One region of the Rossellomorea sp. NPDC071047 genome, then DNA from elsewhere that is predicted to be linked to it. Evidence: riboswitches for the same ligand, from Rfam matches in the RefSeq annotation. Region 1 holds a riboswitch; each other region holds the start of a gene.

Region 1 (6,212 bases):
TGAATTTGTAAATTATTAAAAATCTCTAAATCTAGTCAAATAGGTTTATTTTTCTAACGAAAATAATCAAATGCTCTAAATATCTAACTGATTCGAATTATTTCGGCTGTTTTATTCAACGCAAAATTAATGATTGACAACTTTTAACACGTCTGAGTAAGATAATCCTTGAAATTGATCTGATAGTGGCAAGGGGGAGAAAACGTGAAAATCTCTAAACGACGATTAGAGGCTGAATTAAGCGAAGCCTTCATAAAAATGCAAAGAGAACTGATCGGCCGCGGTCCACAGGAAACCCGGACATACATCTTAGAGGACATGGTTATTGCAAGGTTCAAGGGCGTGTTAACGGTTGAAGAAAAACACCTTGTCGAACACGATAAAGGTAGAGTCCTCGTGAAACAAATGCGTCAGGTGTTGAGGGAAATGTACAGCCAAAACATCGAAGAGATAGTAGAACAGCATACAAAATGCAAAGTCCTTTCGAGCCATAGCGACATCAGTACGAAAATGGGAGAGCGTATGGAGGTATTCGTACTCGATAAGAATCTTGAAAAGCAGTTAGAAAATTAAACAACTCAATGTATATTTATTAGTAAATTCGAAAGTCTCCTATCCTTTTATTAATCTAAGAAGCCCTGAATCTATCGAGTCGCATACTCAAAGATTCAGGGCATTTAAGATTGTTATCCTGACACCTGTGGGGAGTTCCCGTCCCTTGCGATCCTTGCAGGCTACCTTCACATATTCCTCCGTCAAACCATTACATTCCAGGACTTCTTCCATTGACTCCAAGACAGAGTGGAGACGGTTCCGTCTTAACCTTTCCCTTACGACCGTCCCCGGGTTACATTTAAAGAGCCTATTTAACCATAGTTGTTCGGAACAGACTCTTTATATTCTCAAATAAGTAACCCAGAACCCACTACCTACACTTACTCTTTATTTGTAGTAAGGTTTTCTAACTTGTTAATGGTTTGATCAATTTCATTTTTAGATTCTGTCACAATTCTTTGTAAGTCTTCTGAAATTTGATTAACCTTTATTAGTTCATTTGTAATATTTTCAATGTTAGCATTAACCTCTTTAATGGCATTATCAGCACTCACAGAGAGCTTCCTAACTTCCTGGGCTACTACATTGAATCCCCTTCCGTGTTCGCCCGCTCTGGCTGCTTCAATCGCCGCATTTAAAGAAAGCAAGTTGGTTTGAGAAGATATATTTTTTATCGATTTTGACGTTTCATCAATTAATTTAATTTGTTCCCTTAAAGACTCTAATGCTTCTACTTTTTCATTGGAATTGGCCATGACTGAGTTTACTAGATTATTCGGCATGCTCTTTAATTTGGAAATGATCTCTATCGTTGTATTTTCCCTTTTTGTAATATCTGTGGCAATCTTCAGGACTCCTTGTACAGACCCATTTCCATCTAAAATAGGAATATATGTTGCTTCCAGCCAAAGTTTGTTCCCCTGTTTATCAACTCTTTCAATTTTTTCTTGAGATTTTTTCCCTTTCCGGAGGTTGTCCCACAACTCTGTATATTCTTTGCTTTGGCTATATTCCATCGTGCAGAACTGTTTGTGATCCATCCCCTGCATTTCATGTACCCGGTAATTCATTGCATCAGCGAAGTTATCATTTACCCAAATTACCTTTCTGTCTAAGGAGAACTCTATCATAGCCAAATTTGTTTCAAGAGCTAATAGAACATCCTTTATATCTAAAACTTGGGTGCTTGCCTTACTAGTTAATTGGCTCATATACGTATCCCCTTCTTTAGAACATTTGCTTATGTACTCCATTATTCATTCATCTTTAGGTTTCTGGGCATAGAAAGTAACGTTCTATAATAAAAAAAGCTAATCAAACAGTAAAGTTCAATTAGCCGGTTGCGCTAGTTGCTCCCCGATTATCCAAGCGCCCACATACAGATAACCATTCATCGCATCTAAATTAATATATTATATATATCGACACATTCAAAAATATATTTAGACTACAAATAAGTGAAGAAATAGATTGATGGTAATTATGGATGCAGTGGGGACCGTTCCGTCTCTATCATATTCCCGAAAAGTAGTGTAAGAACCGTCCCCGGTTTGCGCCAAACTTGCCTCTTTTCCGGACAGTCTTGAATCCTAACCGTTCATAAAGTTTTATGGCTCCCGGATTGTTTTGATTCACGTGGAGAGTGGCGGATTTCATTCCATCTTGTCGGAGGTCTTCTAAGCATTTGCAACTCAATACAGCAGCGATCCCTTTTCCCCGCCACTCCGGAATCACACCCATTTGAATGATATACCCGATTGGTTGGTCATTAACATTCTATTTGACAAATAACAAACGTTTTTATATTATGTTTATAAAATAACAAACACATTTAAATTTCGTTTATATAATAACTTCATTGAAGATAAAAGAATAGGACGTGTTAAGGAATGGAGCTTTCCAACTCGTTTTGGAGTGCCTCTTTGGAAGAAATGAAAAGAGGTTTTATAGAAGAAGAAGATTCCCTTATTTGTCTTATGTGCGGAGAGGTCATTGAAAAAGGCATGGTCTATCCTTACGAAGATAAATTTTACCTCGCTGAAAAATATATGGGTGTTCATATTGAACGTACCCACCTATCCGTATTCGATTATTTAATTGGAATGGATAAAAAACTCACGGGTCTTACCGATCACCAAAAACGTTTATTGACCCTCTTTTATCAAGGAAAAAATGACAAAGAAATCAAGGAAGAATTGGATATCGGAAGTGCGTCCACTATCCGGCATCACCGGTTTGCTTTAAAAGAAAAGGAGCGTCAGGCCAAGACCTTCCTGACCATGATGGAATTGCTGAAAGAAAAAGACGAAAATGCCCCGACGTTTGTCCCTGTTCATAAGACAGCCACCATGGTGGACGAACGGTACAATATTACACAGACCGAACAGGATCAAATCGTTAAGAAGTACTTCTCTGACGGGGCATTGACGAAATTTCCCCCAAAGGAAAAGCAAAGGCTGGTCATTCTTCGTGAGATTTCGAAACAGTTGAAGAAAGACGATATGTACGATGAAAAAGAATTAAATCATGTATTAAAAGACATTTATGACGATTATGTACTTATCAGAAGATATCTCATTGAATATGGGTTTATAGACCGTAAATCCGACGGAAGCAAGTACTGGTTAAAGAAGTAAAGAACTAACAGGAGGTCTAATCATGGATCGTAAAAGAGAGTTAAAACAACAGTATAAAGAAACACCGGTTGAAGCAGGTGTCTTTCAAATCTTAAATCAGCAAAACAATAAAATCTATATCGGAAGCACGAAAAACTTGAAGACCCTGAACGGGATCAAGTTCATGCTTGAAAACAATGGATTCACCACCAGCAAAGGGTTACAAACCGAATGGATCCAGTACGGGAAAGACGCTTTTACATTCGAGCTATTGGAAAAACTGAAAAAGAATGATGATCCATTTGTGACTGAAAAAGAAGCCCTGGAGGAGTTGGAGGAAAAGTGGTTGGAGAAACTGCAGCCATATGGAGAACGAGGGTATAATCAGAAGTAGGTAAGGTGATCACCATACAATACCTCAGACTTTTTTTCTCTGAGCATTCACATCTCAAGTCAAAATATGGGCTTACCCAAATTCGGATAAGCCCTAAAACGGTTATGTGAATTACACTCCTACAAATATCCCTATGCTGTCACCATCAATCTCGACTGTCTTCATACTTCCTCTTTTCTCAAACACCACGCTCTTAATTAAGAGGCTACTTTGCAGTAAATCTTCGAATTGCTCCACAACATCTTTCATTGATTTATCAACATCCAGGACAAGATTCACACGCTCTTCCACAGCAAGATTCAATTCTTTTCTGTATTGCTGGACGGCGCGGATGAGCTCCCGGGCTTTCCCTTCTTTCCGCAGATCCTCTGTAATGGTTGTATCCAGGAAAACACTGAAGGTTGTGTTTGAAGCCATTTCCAACCCTTTATGTGTTTTTTGATGAACGATGAGATCATCTTTCTCGACCGAAACCTTTTCCCCGGTTGGAGACTCAAACTCAAGATACCCTTGTTCTACAACCCTGCTTGCTTCTTCATGATCTAACGATTGTAAATGTTTCTGCACAAGGCCCACGAGCTTACCGAGTTTCGGGCCGGCAGTCGGGAAGTTCAGCTTTAATTCATATTGCACGGAATCACCTGCTTGGTCCTGCAATTGTACATTCTTTACATTGATTTCATCTTGAATGATGTATTCATACTTCCTAAGTAATTCCGTATCATCCTTCGCTCCCACTACCGTAAGCCTGGATAGAGGCTGCTTTGTTTTGATATTCGTCATATTACGGGCAGATCGGGCAAGTTCGACTACTTGTAAGACGCGATCCATTTCCGTTTCCAATGCTGGATTGATGTCTTCTTGATTTACTTTAGGGAAATCGGACAGATGGACGCTCACATTGGTTAAGTTCATGTGGATATCTTCTGCGATAAACGGTGTAAATGGAGCCAGCAACCGGCTAACATTTACTAATACCTTATTTAAAGTATGGTAAGCAGCCAGTTTATCTTCATTCAGCCCTTCGCTCCAGAAGCGTTCACGTGATCTGCGGATATACCAATTGCTGACTTGATCCACCAGGATGGATAGTTCCCTTGCCCCAGCGGTAAAATCATAATGATCCAGATGGTCCGTTACGTTTTCAATGACCGAATTCAATCGGGATAACACCCATTTATCGAGAAGAGATGGATTACCATGCCCGTGTTGATCAGGGTCGAACCCATCGATCACTGCATACAGGGTGTAAAAGGAATGAACGTTATTCAGCGTGTCGACCAGTTTCGATTTTGCCTGGCTGACGACGTTTTCTGAGAAGCGTTTGTTATTCCAAGGAGCACTATCTGCAAGCAACGCCCATCTGAGAGCATCTGCCCCAAACTTTTCAACGAGATCCATTGGATTGATGACATTCCCTTTGCTTTTAGACATTTTACGTCCGTCTTCATCCAGTATGTGCCCGAGTGATAACACACGCTTATATGGGGCTTTCCCTGTGAAGAGAGAGGAAACCGTCAACAGGCTGTAGAACCAGCCCCTCGTTTGGTCCACGCCTTCGGCAATCACATCTGCCGGGAATTGTTGTTTGAATAGCTCTTCATTCTCAAATGGATAATGATATTGTGCAAACGGCATCGAACCACTGTCAAACCAGACATCGATGACTTCTTTCGTCCTGTTCATCTCATGTGTGCATGACGGACATTCCACGATTACTTCATCGACATATGGTTTATGAAGTTCTAGATTGTCCTTCCAACCCCTTATCGCATGTTCTTTTAGATCCTGAATGCTTCCCGGGACATACTGATGATCACATTCCCCGCAAACCCAAACGTTCAGTGGTGTTCCCCAATAACGGTTCCTTCCCAGGTTCCAATCCACCATATTTTCAAGGAATTTCCCAAATCTTCCTTCTTTCATATGATCCGGATACCACTCGACGGATTGATTGTTCTTTAAGATGGTCTCTTTGATGGCCGTTGTCTTGATGAACCATCCTTCCATTGCATAATAGAGGAGTGGTGAGTCACAGCGCCAGCAGTGTGGATAGCTGTGTTGATACTTCTCCTTGGAAAAGAGAAGATGGCTATCCGAGAGCATCTTGATGATCTTCACATCGCTGTCCTTAGTGAACTCTCCTGCAAGAGGCTCGAATTCGTTGGTATAACAGCCTTTTTCATCGACAATATTGACAAAGTCCAAGCCGCTTTCCTTGATTGCATGGTAATCATCTTCACCGTGAGCGGGAGCGAGATGAACAATCCCGGTTCCGCTGTCATCGGTCACAAACGATGCCGAAATTACTTCATGCCCGCGGTCAAGCTTGAGATTGTTGAACGGCGGCTGATACGAAACCCCTACAAATTCATGGCCCTTATGCTCACTGACCAACTCGAAGTCGTCTCCCAACACATCGTTCACAAGATTCTTTGCCAGGATATACGTCTCTTCACCCCGCTTGGCTTTCACGTAATCCACGTCTTCATGGACGGCGAGGGCCACATTGGCAGGAAGCGTCCAAGGTGTTGTCGTCCAGCCCAGAAAGTATTCATGCTCTTTTCCTTCCACCTTAAATTTAGCCGTCGCGGATAAATCCTTTACATCCTTATATCCTTGAGCAACCTCATGGGAACTGAGGGAGG
Region 2 (8,085 bases), on a different contig from region 1:
GGGAGAAATATTTTTCAATACGTGAGCAAAGAGAATTCTGCCTTTCGACATTCCTTTACTTTGGGCAAATTCAATATGTGGTTTAAGCATTTCTTCTTCTGTAATAAAAAGAAGAATTCGAAAGAAAGAGATCATGGGAATGATCGATAATGTGATGATTGGTGCAAGAAAGATCTTTTCTTCCCCATACTCCGTGAAATTCATCAGTTCCACGCCAAAATATTTAATTACATAGACAATGAGAAGCTGAAGCATAAACGCAAACATTAAGTCAGGCACCGTCTCAAAGAGGTTTAATACTTTCTTTAGAGAAGACGTAACCCATTGGGGCAAAAACACTGTGAAAATGGTAAGGATGAAGGCTATTCCCAGGCCTAAGCCCAATGCTCCAGCGATAATCTGTAAAGAATACAGATAAGGTCCCCAAAGCATGTCCAGAAAATCGACGGTTATCCCTTTATAGGAATAGCTCCAATTTTCCCCGTCCATAAATACAAAAACAAACTTAAAAAACTCTTCCAAGAACCCGACAAAATTATACAGACCCTTCTCCTTAAATACTTCAGGAGCAATACTCACGGCTAAAATACCGATTAATCCGAGAATATAATAGAACATAAATTTCAGCGGAAATGTGAGAAGCCTCATACCCTGATCCCCTTTTTTTCTCTTTTTCCTCAGTTTAATGGAAATGTTAAATATTTTCAATTTTATTTTAATTCGGACAATCTCGCAGCAGATGTCCACGAAAAAAGGTGACTCCTACATTTCAGAGTCACCCTTCTCATTTAAGCTAATAATCGACTCGGCCTTCCCAGATAATAGCCTTGCCCGATTGTAATCCCAATATCCTTTGCCACTTGCATATCCTGTTTGGTTTCAATGCCTTCTAACACAATTAGCGTATCCTTACCATAGAATTGATTAAAAAAGGAAAGGAATCGTTTTTTCTTATCGTCTTGAGCCAGATTCAAAGCAAAATAGCGATCCAGCTTAATGATTTCAGGTTCATATTCAATGGATTTCTTGATGGAGGAAGTCCCTTGACCAAAATCATCAATCGCATACCAAACACCATATTGCTTAAGTTCTTTGAGAGACTCTTTTAATAGTGGGTTCTGCCACAGCTCTTCAGCACTCGATTCATTAATCTCCAGCACAAGCCGCCCCTTTATATCAGGGTGTTTCTTCATGAGATCATAAAAATAGGTATGAAAGCTTGGGTGAAGAATCGTCGTGATATAAATATTAAGAAATAACTTACAGTTTTTCAGTCCATTCTTTGAAAAGCTTTCAAGAGCTTTTGAAATGGATAACGTATCAAGCTTATACAAGATATTCGCTTTCATCGCAGACTGAAAAACACTTTCGGGATTTTCGTTATACTTGTTTCGTAACAGGCCCTCATATGCATAGAGGGTTTGATGCTCGCCCATTTCATATAAGGGCTGAAAATCATGATAAATATAGTCGTTTTGAAAAATAGTAAAGATATTCATAGGACCCCTATACTCTCTATAGTTTATAAAAAAACCACACAAAAACGTATTCCTACGTTCGTATGTGGCCGGTTGCGCTACTAGCTCCCCTAAATGTAAGCGCCCATCTATCATTTAGGTTCAAAGCTCCCATTCGAATTGTCAGTATATGATTTTTATCTCACAAGAAAAATATACCACAAACATAGTACTTATGGTTTATTTTTTAATTGATTATTAGAAAATTCTCAAAAATAATTATCTTGATACATAAGAATTCCCCTTTACCCAGAACCTCCACGGATAATCCCTGGCTTCACCAGTATTATCAATCCCGATTCGTTTTCCCTCCACGATGTCTTCAGGCCGGTATCCCTTTGAGATGATGAGAGGGGGTTCCAGGAAGCTGCCCCCGTAATCCTCCATGGTTATGCCTAATGCTTTTGTCAGCTTTCCCGGACCATTTGTCCAATTTTTTTTCACATGACCCGACCTTCTTCTTTCCATTAGCTCCAAGCCGTCAAGGGGTTCGACCGCTCTAATGAGAATCGCTTCGGGTTTTTCTTTTTCCCCGCTCACTACATTGACCAGGCAGTGAGTATGCATAACATATGTATAGATCCTGCCGGCTTCATGAAACATGACTTCCGTCCGCTTCGTCCGTCTATTTCCATAGCTGTGAGCCGCTCGATCTTTTGGCCCTAAATACGCTTCCGTTTCCACTATATAACCTGAAGCTGTTCCCTCCTCCGTCTCTTTCACTAACAAACATCCCAACAACGACTTAGCAAGTTCCAAAGTGGGCTGTTGGTAAAACGAAAGAGGCATAGGGGTATCATTCATGACTGTCACTTCCTTCAACCAAATAATTCGTACGCATATGTATGGTATACCCCATAAGTTTGATGCTTAAATAATATTCTAATAAGAAAAAAGGTTTATGTCTTATTTCATCAGTCCATAAAGCAAATCTAAAGGTATCGCTTCCACTTTCCTTCCATTCCTGCCCGTTGTGGTTTCCGCTTTACAGAGAGAGTTCCATATGGCTTCTTCTACGCAATCGACTGTCATTTCAAATAATGTAGAGATGATCGGTCCGTCTTCTTTAATGAAACTGTAAGGAATCGTGTTATCACTCGAAGGCTGATGTGGAATGCGATGTGCAGTAGAAAACGCAAGAACAACATCACCACTCCCATGGGCTGCATACGAACCAGTTCTTGAAAGGCCGAATGAAGCACGCTTCGCCAATCGTTTAAGCTGCCTTTCATTTAGAGGTGCATCCGTCGCCAGGATGATCATGATTGATCCATCTGGCGTATTTTGATCCTCCCCTATGTTAGGAATGGGAAGCCTTAGATCTCTCTTCTGACCGAAATTCGTTAATACGAGGGCTCCCACCGTATACTTCTCATCACCAAAGGCATACTCCCTGGAACTCGTTCCTATACCACCTTTATACCCTAAGCAAAGCATTCCCGTTCCCGCTCCTATGCACCCTTCATCGACGGGTCCCGAATGTGCGTGAAGAATGGCTTCCCTGGCATCCCCAGCCTTTACATGCAGGCCGCGGATATCATTAAGAAACCCATCATTGCATTCTCCTACAACTACATTTACTGTGCCAGTTGTGTCGCCAATTTCAGGTGTTTCATCCAGCATATATTGAACCGTCCCTTTTAACACATCCCCAACGGAAAGAGTATTCGTCAAGAGAATCGGACTTTCAAGGACACCAAGTTCCTCCATTTGAATCGTCCCGACTGTTTTTCCAAAGCCATTGATTACATGGCAACCCGCCCATACTTTATCACGATACAGATTGCCCCCATGAGGTAAAATCGCCGTTACTCCTGTTCGTACCACGGTACCTTCATGCTCATAGTGAAGGGTTTTATGTCCGACCTTCACTCCCTCAATATCGGTAATGCTGTTATACTTCCCACTTGAATAAGAACCGATACTGCCTCCCATTTCCCGTAATCTCTTTCTTTCCATTGATGGAAAACCCCCTTTTTCTCTTATCAATACTATTCTGGTCAAAATCACAAAACCCTCTTTAACAGTGAAGCAAAACCTATTTTTAACAGGATAAAGAGCATCTGGAGAGTACATATTAAAGACTGTTAAATGCTTGTAAAAGCCAACTAAAAATATTGGAGGACCTGACATGAAAAAACGATTTTTTTCCATTACAGCCTGCGCTGTCATCCCATTTATGCTGATGACTGCCTGTAACAATAACGATGCAAACGATAATCTGATGGACACACAAAACGTGAATTACGATCCTGTTACGTATGATAATAACGGCGGGGATCGGATGGATGGAATGCAAGGAAACCAAACGGCCCTTCACCGTTTCATGGCTCCTATAGACCCAAATGGGGGCTTACGCGAGTTCACTCACTTAGATCCCGGTGAGGAAAATGCTCCAGGTAATAAAGAAGCACGTCAGCCGAATCAGCCTGCACAAGAACCGAATACAGCACAGCCGGAACCACCAGCAGAGGGTCAGCCCAAACAGGATGCACAGGCACCAGATGCAAGTGGATTTGTAAAGCAGGTAGTGGATTTAACCAACCAGGAACGTAAGAAGAATGGACTTGGTGCCTTGAAGATGGATGGAGAGTTAGCGAATGTGGCAGAGATGAAATCAGAGGACATGAAGGAAAATGACTATTTCTCTCATACATCCCCAACGTATGGATCTCCTTTTGAAATGATGGAAAACTTCGGGGTGGATTACTCCACGGCAGCTGAGAACATTGCCGTTGGACAAAAAACGCCTGAATCTGTCGTCAATGCATGGATGAACAGTCCCGGACACCGCAAAAATATCTTAAACAAACAAGTCACTCATATTGGCGTGGGAACGGCGAAGGATCCCAGCCAGGGAATATATTGGACGCAGATGTTCATCGCGAAATAAAGGCTAAGACCGGTCACCTAAGACCGGTCTTTTTCTATTACATAACCCGCACGGACTCGGCCTCTGGTCTGATTCAAAAATAATCCCATGGCTCATTGTGATGAAGCGGCAGCTGCATTAAAATAAAACTATAAAATGGAAAAACAAGCCAAAGTGAGGGATTTTAATGAAAAATGCTTTTGCCGTGATCATTGCACTGCTTGCACTTGGAACGCTATACGTCATCCTGAATGACAATACATCGCTATTTGCCAAAGAAAGTCAATCTGGGGAACGGGTCGGGGTAACGAATAAAATCGATCACATCGATCTTAAAATGGAAGGCAGCGACACTAAAGTCATTCCCACGGATCAGAATGAAGTTAAGGTTGAGATTGAAGGAAAAGGAGCGCTGACTTTAGCTAAAAAAAGTGACACCATTGAAGTCGCTGTAAAGCATAAATGGTATGAATGGATAGGATTCAACCGCAAATCAAACGTAATCGTGTACATTCCAAAAGAATATGATCGAAGCATGGAAATCGAGATTGGTTCCGGTAACCTGCAATTTGCAGGAAAATCCGAATCGAATCGAATGAAGCTGGATGAGTTATCCGTTGAAATGGGTTCCGGAAACATGACTCTTGAAAATTTTGAGACGAATGTATTCGAGCATGATGGTTCTTCAGGAGACTTGGTCGTGACTGCTCTCTCCACAAAACAAGGGAATGTGGATATCAGCTCTGGGGATGTAGAATTGTCGAAGTATGAAGGTCCACTGGAAGGTGACCTGTCTTCCGGAGAATTAACGGTCGAGATGAAAACTCTTAGTGGTGATATGAATTTTGATGTAAGCTCTGGAGGGGTCAACCTGGACCTGCCGGAAGACGCAAGCTTCACACTGAATGGAAAAGCAAGCAGCGGAGACATCTCCTGCAACCTTCCATTAAAGAATCAGAAGATAGAAGATGGCGATCTTTCAGGTGTGGCCGGGTCTGGTAAATACACCATCGATATTTCGGTTTCGAGTGGGAATGTGGATATTTATTAAGGAAAAGAGTGTCAGGCTTGGCCTGACACTCTTTCTCTTATTTATGGTGAAAGGGGCATTTGCCCTCGATCGGTTCCACGTCGTCTCCAATGAAGTATTGCTTCCATTCACGGTGTTCAGGGTCCCCGTAATGACTGATATTCGGATGCTTCGGTAAGCCGTCCCACTTCTCGACCCGCTCCCTTACTTTCTCACGGGACATAATGCCACCTTTTGACGTTCCTTCCAACCCTTCAAAGATCCTTCTCGGCTGAAATCCTAATACCAAGCTATTCCCAAGGTCTCTCGTCTTTCGCTGCTTATAAGCAGGAGCATTCCCAAACACGAAAAACGGCTCCCCGGCAAACGAAAACGCCCACAAATGATGATCCGGATCCTCCGGATAACCCTCCGGCCAAGCCTCCTCATCCTCATCATGAAGAAACTGAAGAATCTTCCAGAAATACTCCCGGTAATGAGGGACGGACCTCTCCTCATCCTCCGGTTCAACAAATAAGAAGAATCCGTGACGAATCAGCCGCTCACCTTCTGGTACATCGAACAAGTCGATAAACTCTTGAATGGTTTGGGGCAGATGTTCCCAATTATCGTGACTTATATACGAGTAGCGAAGCTCCCCTTTTTTCTCTCCGGTCATACCGAAGTAACAAGGAAACGTTCGATCTGTAACAACTTTATGAAACATCTCATATTCATCGATCACCCATTGGGGGACAAGTTCAGGGTTTTTCATATCTTCTTTTGTCAGCAATAAGCTTTCGGCTGCCATTTCCTCCACCTCACGATATTCAGATGGTATGCTTTTCCCGAAGAATGATGGGTTAAAACAATTTCCGACAAGAAGTTATCAAAAGCGACTTTATGCACATAATTAAATTCTAAAACCGGGTGGAATTAGATAAATAGATAAAAGGGTAAAGCGAAATTCGCTTTACCCTTTTGTTTGTATTTCCTTCACCTCTGCACCCAATTCCTCACCAAGTGCTACAATCGATTGATTGATCCTCCACACATAGTATAGGTGGTGAATCAGATCCACCTGTGATTTCTTCCAGCTCGGTGCCAGGGTTTCGATCTTTTCCCTCTCCTGCCCTAAGCTCCACAACACACGGCTGCTCTCTTTTTCTTTTAATAGTTTTCGAAGTGTTTCGATGTTATAAGTGATTTTCTCTTCTGTCTCGTGAAAAACACTTGATAGTTCTTCCGAAACCTTTGCAGGTACTTTTCTATTGGAAGAAGCAAGCAGATGCTTTGCATAATAGTTTATGGCTGTCACCACTGTGATCCAACGACCGATCCCGGACCTTGTCACGGCACCAGGTCTTTGTAAAAGTGATTGCGCCTCATCCTTAATTCCCTGAAGCTTTTGATCCAAATCGAAAGCTTGATCTGTTAATGGTTTGTCTTCAATATTCGTGAAAGTTTTTATATAGGAAGAAACATACCCTCCAAGCTCTTCAAGAAAGTCATCAAAGGCGTCTGCCACCTTGTCCTTCGTTTTCTTCGGAAATACAAATGCCGAGACAGAGAGGGCAATCACCGCTCCTGCAATCGTATCAATGACCCGTGCCCCCATCAGCTGCACGCTGATTCCACCTAGCAGCAGGTCATACATAAATGCAATGAGCATGGTAATGAACAAGCTCATAAGAGTGTACGAAACCGTGAAAAGATAGAAGGCCAGAAACAGTACGAGAAACAAGAGGAAAACTTCCAGCTCAGAATTTCCTGAAACGAGCTTTGCCGCCCCGAATCCAAGTATGGCTCCGATCACCGTTCCGACTGATCGCTGAAAGGCCTTCATATACGTTCTTCCAACTGACTCCGTACCAATTTGTATAATGAAAGTGGTTAACAGTACCCAGTAGGGCTGTGCAGGAGCAATCAGCTCACCTACAATAATCGCTAACGTACCGGCCACAAGAGCTTGAATCGCCTTACGAGTAGAGGGTTTTAAGCTCTTGGTCCCCTCCTCAGGCTTATCCTCTTTTTCCTCAACCTCAGACTCGACCTTATTCTCTATGTCCGTTTCCTTACTTTCTGAAATCTTCAGTGATTCTTGAATCGTAATGGCTGCTTCCAGCACATGATTGGCAATGGACTCGATGCGCCTTAGAAGGTACACCCATCCTTTAGGCTTTTCTTCTTGATTCAACACCTCTGACAAAAGTAGACGAAGGGCCTGGATGGCCTTTTCCGCTTCTTCAAGGGAACGGGGATCATAATCCTGGGCCAGTACCTCTGCATCACGGAGCGAACGGAGTACCCAGACCAACAAACGTCTAAGCTCCGTAACCTCTAAGGCATCCAACTCCTTAAGCCGCTTCAAGGAATCGGTTAACGTCTGAATCAACATCTCTGTATCAAAAACATAGAGACGCAATTGTGAAGGCTCGATGCCAGGCCAAAGCTTCTTCAAATCATTCTCATTGATATCACTAGCTACGATTCTTGCATACTCATTCAGCCTTCGAACATTTCGATCAAGAAGCTTTCTCCGTTTACTACTCGTGTCCGGATCCTCGATCATCTTCATTAAAATCGTAAACGTCAAGTTGGATTGAATATGAAAAGAACGCATACTCCTTCTTAACACATGAACCGAGCCTTTAAAGATAATGAAGTTATAAAGAAAAGCGTACACG
Region 3 (8,085 bases), on a different contig from region 1:
GTCCCACATCGACTTTGAAGAATTATCTGAAGTCGTCTGGACTTCGATTTCCCTTGATGAGGCGCAAAATATCAAGAATGCCAATACGAAACAATCACGTGCGATCCGTAAACTCAGCGGGAAGCATCATATTGCGCTGACCGGGACCCCGATGGAGAATCGGTTGTCCGAACTATGGTCGATCTTTGATTTCCTTAACCACGGGTACCTTGGTGGATTCACGCAGTATCAGAAAAACTATATTGCGCCGATTGAAAAGGATGAATCCGAAGAAAAGGTCAAAGAGCTTCAGGCAAAAATCAAGCCGTTCCTATTGCGTCGAACGAAGAAAGATCCAGAAGTGGAATTGAATCTGCCTGAAAAGCTGGAGCAGAAAGAGTATTGTCACCTGACCACTGAGCAGGCGGCATTATATGAGCAGCTGGTGAAAGATACTCTAGCTAAAATTGAAACACTGAGTGGATTTGAGCGAAAAGGATTAATCCTGCAAATGCTCAATCAACTGAAGCAGCTATGTAACCACCCTGCTCTTTATTTAAAAGAACCGGATCCAAAATCGATCCTCTCCCGCTCTGAGAAAATGCAGAAGCTGAAGGACATCGTGGAAACCGCTCTCGAGTCTGGCGAAGCATGCCTGATATTCACTCAATATATTTCAATGGGTGAAATGATCCAGGAAGTGATGAAAGAAGAATTCAACGTCGATGTCCCATTCCTGAACGGTAGCATGGCAAAAGGAAAACGCGATGAGCTCGTGGAAAAATTCCAGAATGGTGATTTCCCAGTATTCCTATTGTCACTGAAAGCAGGCGGAACCGGATTGAACCTGACCGCAGCCAACCACGTCGTCCACTACGATCGCTGGTGGAACCCTGCGGTAGAAAATCAGGCGACCGACCGGGCTTATCGGATCGGACAACAGCGATTCGTCCATGTTCATAAGCTTGTCTCTTCAGGTACACTGGAGGAAAAAATAGATGCCATGCTGACGAAAAAGCAGGCATTGAATGACGAAATCATCCGCAGTGATCAATGGGTTACGGAATTGTCAGATCAGGAATTGGAGTCGTTGTTGGTGTTGGAATAGTTGTATTGATTTTAATCGTTATATTTGCCTCTTACCTCATGATGGTAGGAGGCTTCTTTATTCCTGTTGGGGCTATTCCAATCGTACTCTTGAAAATCAAAAAAAACGCCGGCCTCCCAAAAGGAAACCGACTCTATATGAAGACAATAAGGGGAACGACTGCTTACTTGATTCACTGCTACACTTGTTTATTTCTAATGAGGTATGTTTGAGGCGTGTTGCGATGACCATTGGATTTTGAGACAGCTGCTTATAAGATTGGTTGGATTGTTCGTATGGAAAGAATTCTGGGTGAGGTTTTATTACTTATGACGAGGTCTTCAAGACTGGATTGGGGTATTCGTATCCTTGCTCTAGGGCTGTCACCCGTTGAGATAAATAGAAATTTTCCACGTTCGCTCTTGCTACTTTTTTGATGAGGTCTTCTGTTAATTTTTCCATTCTGTCAATTTTTTGTTCAAGATCTTGCAGTGTGGCCACAACTCCATCTCCCTTTAAAAAATATTAAAATGGTAATTCGATTGGCTCTTTCTTGCTTGGCTCGGGGCCATCCGCCGCAGTTTCCCTTCTGCTGTCCATGAACCGGACATTTTCAGCGACGACTTCGGTTACATACGTCCGTTTTCCCTGATCATTATCATAATAGCGGGTTTGAATGCGACCGGTCACTCCAACGACAGATCCCTTCCGGCAGTATTTCTCCATATTGTCTGCAGCCCGGTTCCATACGGTGCAGAGCACAAAGTCTGTATCAATTTGGCCTTTTTGATTCTTGTAGTTACGATTCACAGCTATCGTAGCGTTAAGTATCGATTTCCCTTCCAATGTTTTTCTTGTTTCAGGATCCTTGGTAAGCCTTCCAACGAGGGTCACTTGGTTGATCAATGAATTCTTTCCTCCTTTCTCTTAAGCTGCTTTCATCTTACAATCTTCTGTCTCATCCTGTAAAATCGTGAATTTCCGAAATTCGAGGCAAAAATGGCTTGAATTTCGGAAATTCGCCTAGGGAGATTTTCAACTTTTCTCTCAAAATCAGGTTCAAAATCACAAAATTGCATCTTTCGTCCTTTTTTTTCATCGGGGAATTTGTTAGGGAAACAATTCCTACTATGATATAATTTTATAAAACCTTTAAATGGGAGATGTTCGTTCATGAAAACCTTTAAAGTTATTTCACTGCAAGTAGTGGAGAACGATGAACTGCATGACTTTGAGATAGTGGACGGTCTGATTATTAATAAAGAGGATGGACAGAGTACGTGGCTTGTCGAAACATATTTGTCCAATGAATATATCGAGTTCTTTCAAGAGGCTCAGCAAAGCAAGGAAGATTTGGAAATCCAGGTCGTGATTTCCCATAAAGCCAATGATCCTGCTGCTTTCATGACTACAATCCGTTGTATTAAAGAGATGGATGAGCATATCAGTATTATGTTTGAGGGTAAATTGAAGAAACAGCGGAATGAATATGCAGAATTACTCCTTGATGACTTAGTGCAAAAAGGATATTCGGGGGAAGAACTCATCCGGGAATTCCGTGAGAAAATGGTATCGAAGCCAAGGATTCCAGCAACGGCAAAACCGAGCGTCTAATTGTGCGAAATTATGTAATATCCGTATGAGTCATTATGATATAATTGTATTTAATATTGTGACTTCTTAATTGAAGTTCTTAGGTAGGTGTTCTCTTGTGATTGGAGAAAGAGTAAAGAAATACAGACAAGAAAAACGCATGTCCATGACAGAGCTTGCTGATAAAGCCGGTGTTGCAAAGTCTTATTTGAGTTCAATAGAGCGTAACCTTCAACAAAACCCTTCTATTCAATTCCTTGAGAAAGTTTCAGCTGCTTTAGGGATTCCGATGGATGCTCTTTTACACGATCTACCAGATGATCAAAATATCGATCATGAGTGGCTTAAGATTGCAGAAGAAGCTATGGATTCCGGTATTACAAAAGAGCAGTTCCGTGAGTTCATTGAGTTTAATAAGTGGAAATTAGGCAATAAATAAAGTCTTGCGAGGGATTCGCAAGACTTTATTTAATTAAATCACTTTATACTCTGATTTCACTTCCTGGGGATGGTTTTGAAGAAATTCTCTGATTTCTGATTTAGAAATTCCGGCGTCTAAGGCTTGTTTAATTAGTTCCATCCATTCAAGATCAAGTTCACGATTTGTCAATATAAATACCCTCCCAAAATACATGTATGTATTCCAGGCAATCCAGCCATCATAGTTATCAAATAAACACACCTTCTTCATCAATATTTTCTTTTCATTATATTCATGATATTTATGAAGATATGCCTACTTTCCCACCTTAGATCTGTGACTTTGCGTCCTTATTTTTCAATAAGTTTGCCTTTATCTGACTCTTCCCTTCGAACTAATTCGATTATACTAATAAACTTTCAGGGTATTTGTTGTTTTTTGTCAATTCTGTTAATTTAATTTACACTTTTTTCCTACACATTCGACTATAATCTGACATTTACAAAAATATAACTATGTTGCGATTAATAAATCGTGTAAAAGCATGTTGATCTTTGTCGAAAAACTACGAATTCATGCTATTTTTATATGCCTCTAACTTCCTTTTAAGAGGAAGGACTTTATCATTAATATTTTGGTAATTACTAGAATCATAGAATGGCTGATCGGATAAGTCAAATTTACAGGTAGGACAAACCCATTCTCCCGTTTCAGTGCTACTATAAGATGGTCTTGTACATCGTCTACATATTTTTTTGTACATGGGGTCACCTCTTCATTCAGGTTATGTTTCTTTATTCTTAGATAAACGTCTATTTACATATATTAGTGCTAATCCTGTTGTAGTTAATATAAAACCTACCGTTAATAGCAGGTAAAGGTTGGTTGCAGTGTTAGGTAGTTTTGGGCCTTGTGATGATATTGGCGAAGATTGGGTTTCATTTGTTCCCGTGTTTATCGGGGTGGGCTTATCATTACTGTCTGGTTGCTTTACCGGATCATTAGAATCCTCTGGAGGCGTAGTCGTTGTAGTTTCAGATGCTACAATCACGATTTCAAAATATGCTGATGTTTGCTGAAATTCATTCCCTAATTCATATGGCATTTCAACCCGGAAAAATAAACTGTCAGTCGCACCTTTTTTTAATTGCTTTGGCTTAAACCCATTGAAATTCTTTAATTGATTATCATAGATTAAATTGGATTTATCTCCTTCAAACACCTTCAATTCCAATTCGTTAAATAGTTTCCTGTCAGATTGTTTATTATCGACGCGAATGGAGTAGTTAAAATTTTTCTCCCCGCCATTTTTAATCTTCAATTCCCTCTCTGCCCAATCACCCGGCTTCATGTTCGAAATATTAAATAAGAAATTTTCGTTAGGTATTAATATGATATCTACTTCATTTGCATACGTTTTATGATTCATTATTCCAGAGATAAAAAATAAGATTAATAACATTACGACGATTCTTTTTTGATTCATTTTTTTCATCTCCCAGAACCCACAAATTTGTTCTTTTTAAAGAACACCTTAACTCATTATAAGATTTCACTTGTAAAATGAAAATCTTCAAAAATATTGAAATACCCCTCAAAAAATGTAGTTATCGATACTTTCCTCTTTATTCCTTTAGAATTCACTTTATTTCGTACTTTATAAAATAAAAATTGTTCTATATAATGAATTAAATGAATTGTGAAGGAGTTATCGATATGGTAGGTGATAAGATTAAAGATCTTCGTGAACTAAAAGGGTTAACGATAAACGAGCTTGCTCATCATTCAAATGTTTCTAAATCATATATAAGTTCTATTGAAAGAGGAATTCAAAAGAATCCTTCCATTAAGGTTCTCAAAAAAATCGCTCTTACTTTAGATACTTCTTTAGAAAATATTCTTTCATCTGATAAGAGTAAAATTTTTTTAGATGAGGAATGGGTTGAACCACTAGAGAAGGCCATTCACCAGGGCTTAACGAAAGAGGAATTCCACGAATTTCTTTCTTTTTTTCAGTATAAAAGGAGGAAACATCATGAGTAGAAAGGTTTTTCTAATGTTGGGGATACTTATTTTATCTAGCGGGCTCTCTTTTGTCATATATTCATTCCTTCAGATGAAAAGTAACGATGCAGCGGAAAATGAAGCTCTGGAGAAAGCAAAAGCAAGTATTATGGAAAATTCTTCAGTACATAAGAGTTCAGAACCAATCACATCCTCTCAAACTTCAATTGATTACCACTTTGAAAAAGGGGATGTCATTGGGGTTTTACATATTCCAAGACTGGAAAGGGATGTAGCAATCATTGAAGGAACCGATGGGGAGGAACTAAAGAAAGGGGTAGGTCATTATTCATCAACGTCACTACCGGAACAGAAGGATCAAATATTTTTGGCCGGGCATAGGGATACGGTATTCAGAAATATTGGTGAACTCGAGCACGGAGATATACTTTCCATAGTTATGCCCATGGGAACCTTCTCCTATGAAATTTTTAAAACTTATATTGTAGATGAAAGTGACACGTCGGTTATTCGGGCAACCCGTCCCAAGGAAATTCTGACTCTTTCTACTTGCTATCCTTTTACCTTTATTGGTGCTTCATCCGAACGATATATTATTGAGGCTATAAGAATTCACTAAAAAGTTAACCTTTGGTGTGAAGATCAATCATTTTGTCTTCTAATCTCCTTAAAGAAACCCATTAGGAATTACATCTTCTCTTTTTTTGTGGGAGTATGATTCAAAAATTAAAACAGAGACAACACTAAGCTGCCTCTGTACGTTGAAATGACTACTCGTCCTTCTTATCCTGATCCTGCATATCCTTATCATCTTCTACAGCGTCTTCTTCAGGTGTGTTATTATCCTTCGCTGCATCTTTGTCGCCTTGCTCGTTTTTGTCCTCTGTCTCAGGGAGGTTTTCTTCACCCATGTCCCCGTTATCTTCGTTCATGCCATCATCTTCCGGCACTTCTTCTTCTGTTGGTGCCTCATCTTCCGGAGGTGGCTCCTGATTTGCGTTACATCCTACAAGAAGCATGGCAGCAAGTGCTGATCCACCAAGAATGGATAATAATTTTTTGCTCATGATGTATTACTCCTTTCTAACGTGTATGTTAGTTAATGTAAGACCGATACTTTGGTCTTTCGTTAGCATTCCCTGAAAATGAATTTACTTGCATATTGAGTGAAATTTTTTAGGCGAAATTGATTTTGAGCATGTGAAGAGGTATAACCAAAAAATGGGCTTGAAGTGAACGAATCACAACAAACCCAGTTTGCTCAATTTTTATTGTTTGTCTCCTAAAGCGAACATCATTTCTAATTCACAAGCGACTTCTCCATCAACCGTCGCCACGCCTTTTCCTTTACCGATCGGCCCTTTAAAACGGATCATTTCGACTTCAAGTTTCAGCTGGTCCCCCGGCTTTACTTGACGCTTGAAACGGCATTTATCAATACCAGTGAAGAAAGCCAATCGTCCGCGGTTATCCTCCACTTTCAACATCGCCACGGCTCCGACCTGAGCCAGTGCTTCAACAATTAATACACCAGGCATTACAGGGTAATCAGGGAAATGCCCATTGAAGAATTCCTCATTCGCCGTCACATTCTTAATCCCAACCGCTTTCTTACCTTCTTCCACCTCAAGGATTCTATCCACCAACAAAAACGGATAACGATGGGGAATGATCTCTTTAATTCCATTAATATCAAGCATTCAAAATTCCTCCTACCAATATGTATGTACACCTTATTGTACAGAAATTGGGCGGGTAATAGCAACAGGAGAGGGACGGACCTCGAAAACAACTCCCTTTGCTTTGCAAATCCTTGTATATCAAGGTTTGTTATCCAAAAGAGAACAAACTCGAGGTCCGTCCCTCTCTAGATTCCATTAAAAAAGGATCGTCCCTTTACTAAGAGAGCAATCCTGCTTTGATTTTAGTTATATTTGATGATAACCGGCTGGAAATTTTTCTGTTACGAAAAGAGGGACGGACCTCGAATACAAAGCTCCATCCGCAACGAAACCCTACTATATCAGGATTCATTGCCAAAAGCTAAATATATCGAGGTCCGTCCCTCAAAAAGTAAAAAGAAGTTATTTTTTCATCACGATGTCAATGATATGCTGCCAGGTTTCTGCTTTGAAGACGTCGGCTGCTTTGCCGTCTCCGATGCCTGCGAAGCCGATGATGGCACCCAGTACGAGACTTCCTGCAAGAAGGAGGATGAACAGAAGGATTCTGAGCCATATTGGCAGCATGCGGACACGTACCCAGCGCGCAGGTTTGGATTCGTCCTTATGCTTGGCTTTCTTTTCTGCTTTTACTGATTCTCTTGTCGTTTTTTCTTCTTGTAGTAGCTCTTTTTCACTCATAGCATTTAACTCCTTTTAGCGTATCCCATTTACAAGGCCCATCATTTGATCTGCAAGGGAGATCGAGCGGGCTTGAAATTGATATGATCGTTGGACATTCAGCATGTCCGTCATTTCTTTGCTGATATCAACGTTCGAGGCCTCCAATGAATTCTGAACCATTGAAATATCAGAGCGTGCTCCTCCAACGACATTCGTTACGACTTCATCTTCCGTAACCCCGAGTTCGTCCAGGTTCTCTGCAAACCCTAACAGATTACCGCCAAACTGCTGTAGAAATTGAGACTTTTCAACCGTGACAATCCCCAGGTTGAATTTCTCTTCTACGCCGCCTGCACCCGTAACCGTAAGGATCCCATTATCCCCTAACTGGAAAGAAGACGCATCTTCTGAAAATGTAATATAATTATCGTTCTCATCCAGGACCGGTAATCCGCTTCCGTTCACGAGCGTCGCTTCCCCATTCCCGGTTGGACTGACAAAGAATGCTCCGTCTCTCGTATAGCGCACGGCACTTGAATTGTCATCTTGAGCAAGGACTTTAAAGAACTGACCCCCACTGGTTAAAGCAAAATCCAGCGAGCGACCCGTTGATTTCAAGGAACCCTGGTTCAGGA

What was found. A riboswitch is a leader RNA that binds a small molecule or an ion and turns the genes downstream of it on or off. The one in region 1 is predicted to bind cyclic di-GMP.
Region 2: linked by a shared signal. The riboswitch ahead of ACQKFO_RS21985 (EAL domain-containing protein) and the one ahead of ACQKFO_RS19435 (methyl-accepting chemotaxis protein) in region 1 are both predicted to bind cyclic di-GMP.
Region 3: linked by a shared signal. The riboswitch ahead of ACQKFO_RS15385 (anti-repressor SinI family protein) and the one ahead of ACQKFO_RS19435 (methyl-accepting chemotaxis protein) in region 1 are both predicted to bind cyclic di-GMP.

What each region holds. Positions count from the first base shown of each region.
Region 1 is NZ_JBNNJT010000006.1:194,357-200,568, forward strand. Features, by position in the region: gene ACQKFO_RS19430 (DUF2294 domain-containing protein) at 205-573, shown strand; gene ACQKFO_RS19435 (methyl-accepting chemotaxis protein) at 936-1,766, opposite strand; cyclic di-GMP riboswitch class II at 1,881-1,965, opposite strand; gene ACQKFO_RS19440 (GNAT family N-acetyltransferase) at 2,068-2,313, opposite strand; gene ACQKFO_RS19445 (DUF2087 domain-containing protein) at 2,445-3,191, shown strand; gene ACQKFO_RS19450 (GIY-YIG nuclease family protein) at 3,214-3,564, shown strand; gene ileS (isoleucine--tRNA ligase) at 3,676-6,212, opposite strand, start outside.
Region 2 is NZ_JBNNJT010000009.1:10,788-18,872, reverse strand. Features, by position in the region: gene ACQKFO_RS21990 (ABC transporter permease subunit) at 1-648, opposite strand, end outside; gene ACQKFO_RS21985 (EAL domain-containing protein) at 789-1,499, opposite strand; cyclic di-GMP riboswitch class II at 1,557-1,637, opposite strand; gene ACQKFO_RS21980 (DNA-3-methyladenine glycosylase) at 1,737-2,321, opposite strand; gene ACQKFO_RS21975 (P1 family peptidase) at 2,424-3,476, opposite strand; gene ACQKFO_RS21970 (CAP domain-containing protein) at 3,649-4,410, shown strand; gene liaG (LiaG family protein) at 4,577-5,440, shown strand; gene ACQKFO_RS21960 (YqcI/YcgG family protein) at 5,478-6,209, opposite strand; gene ACQKFO_RS21955 (FUSC family protein) at 6,372-8,085, opposite strand, start outside.
Region 3 is NZ_JBNNJT010000004.1:231,793-239,877, forward strand. Features, by position in the region: gene ACQKFO_RS15360 (DEAD/DEAH box helicase) at 1-1,087, shown strand, start outside; gene ACQKFO_RS15365 (hypothetical protein) at 1,394-1,567, opposite strand; gene ACQKFO_RS15370 (single-stranded DNA-binding protein) at 1,592-1,972, opposite strand; gene ACQKFO_RS15375 (YwpF-like family protein) at 2,240-2,680, shown strand; gene ACQKFO_RS15380 (helix-turn-helix domain-containing protein) at 2,778-3,098, shown strand; gene ACQKFO_RS15385 (anti-repressor SinI family protein) at 3,132-3,269, opposite strand; cyclic di-GMP riboswitch class I at 3,303-3,461, opposite strand; gene ACQKFO_RS15390 (hypothetical protein) at 3,865-4,566, opposite strand; gene ACQKFO_RS15395 (helix-turn-helix domain-containing protein) at 4,797-5,123, shown strand; gene ACQKFO_RS15400 (class D sortase) at 5,116-5,724, shown strand; gene ACQKFO_RS15405 (hypothetical protein) at 5,876-6,172, opposite strand; gene fabZ (3-hydroxyacyl-ACP dehydratase FabZ) at 6,374-6,805, opposite strand; gene ACQKFO_RS15415 (DNA-directed RNA polymerase subunit beta) at 7,190-7,468, opposite strand; gene ACQKFO_RS15420 (flagellar hook-basal body protein) at 7,484-8,085, opposite strand, start outside.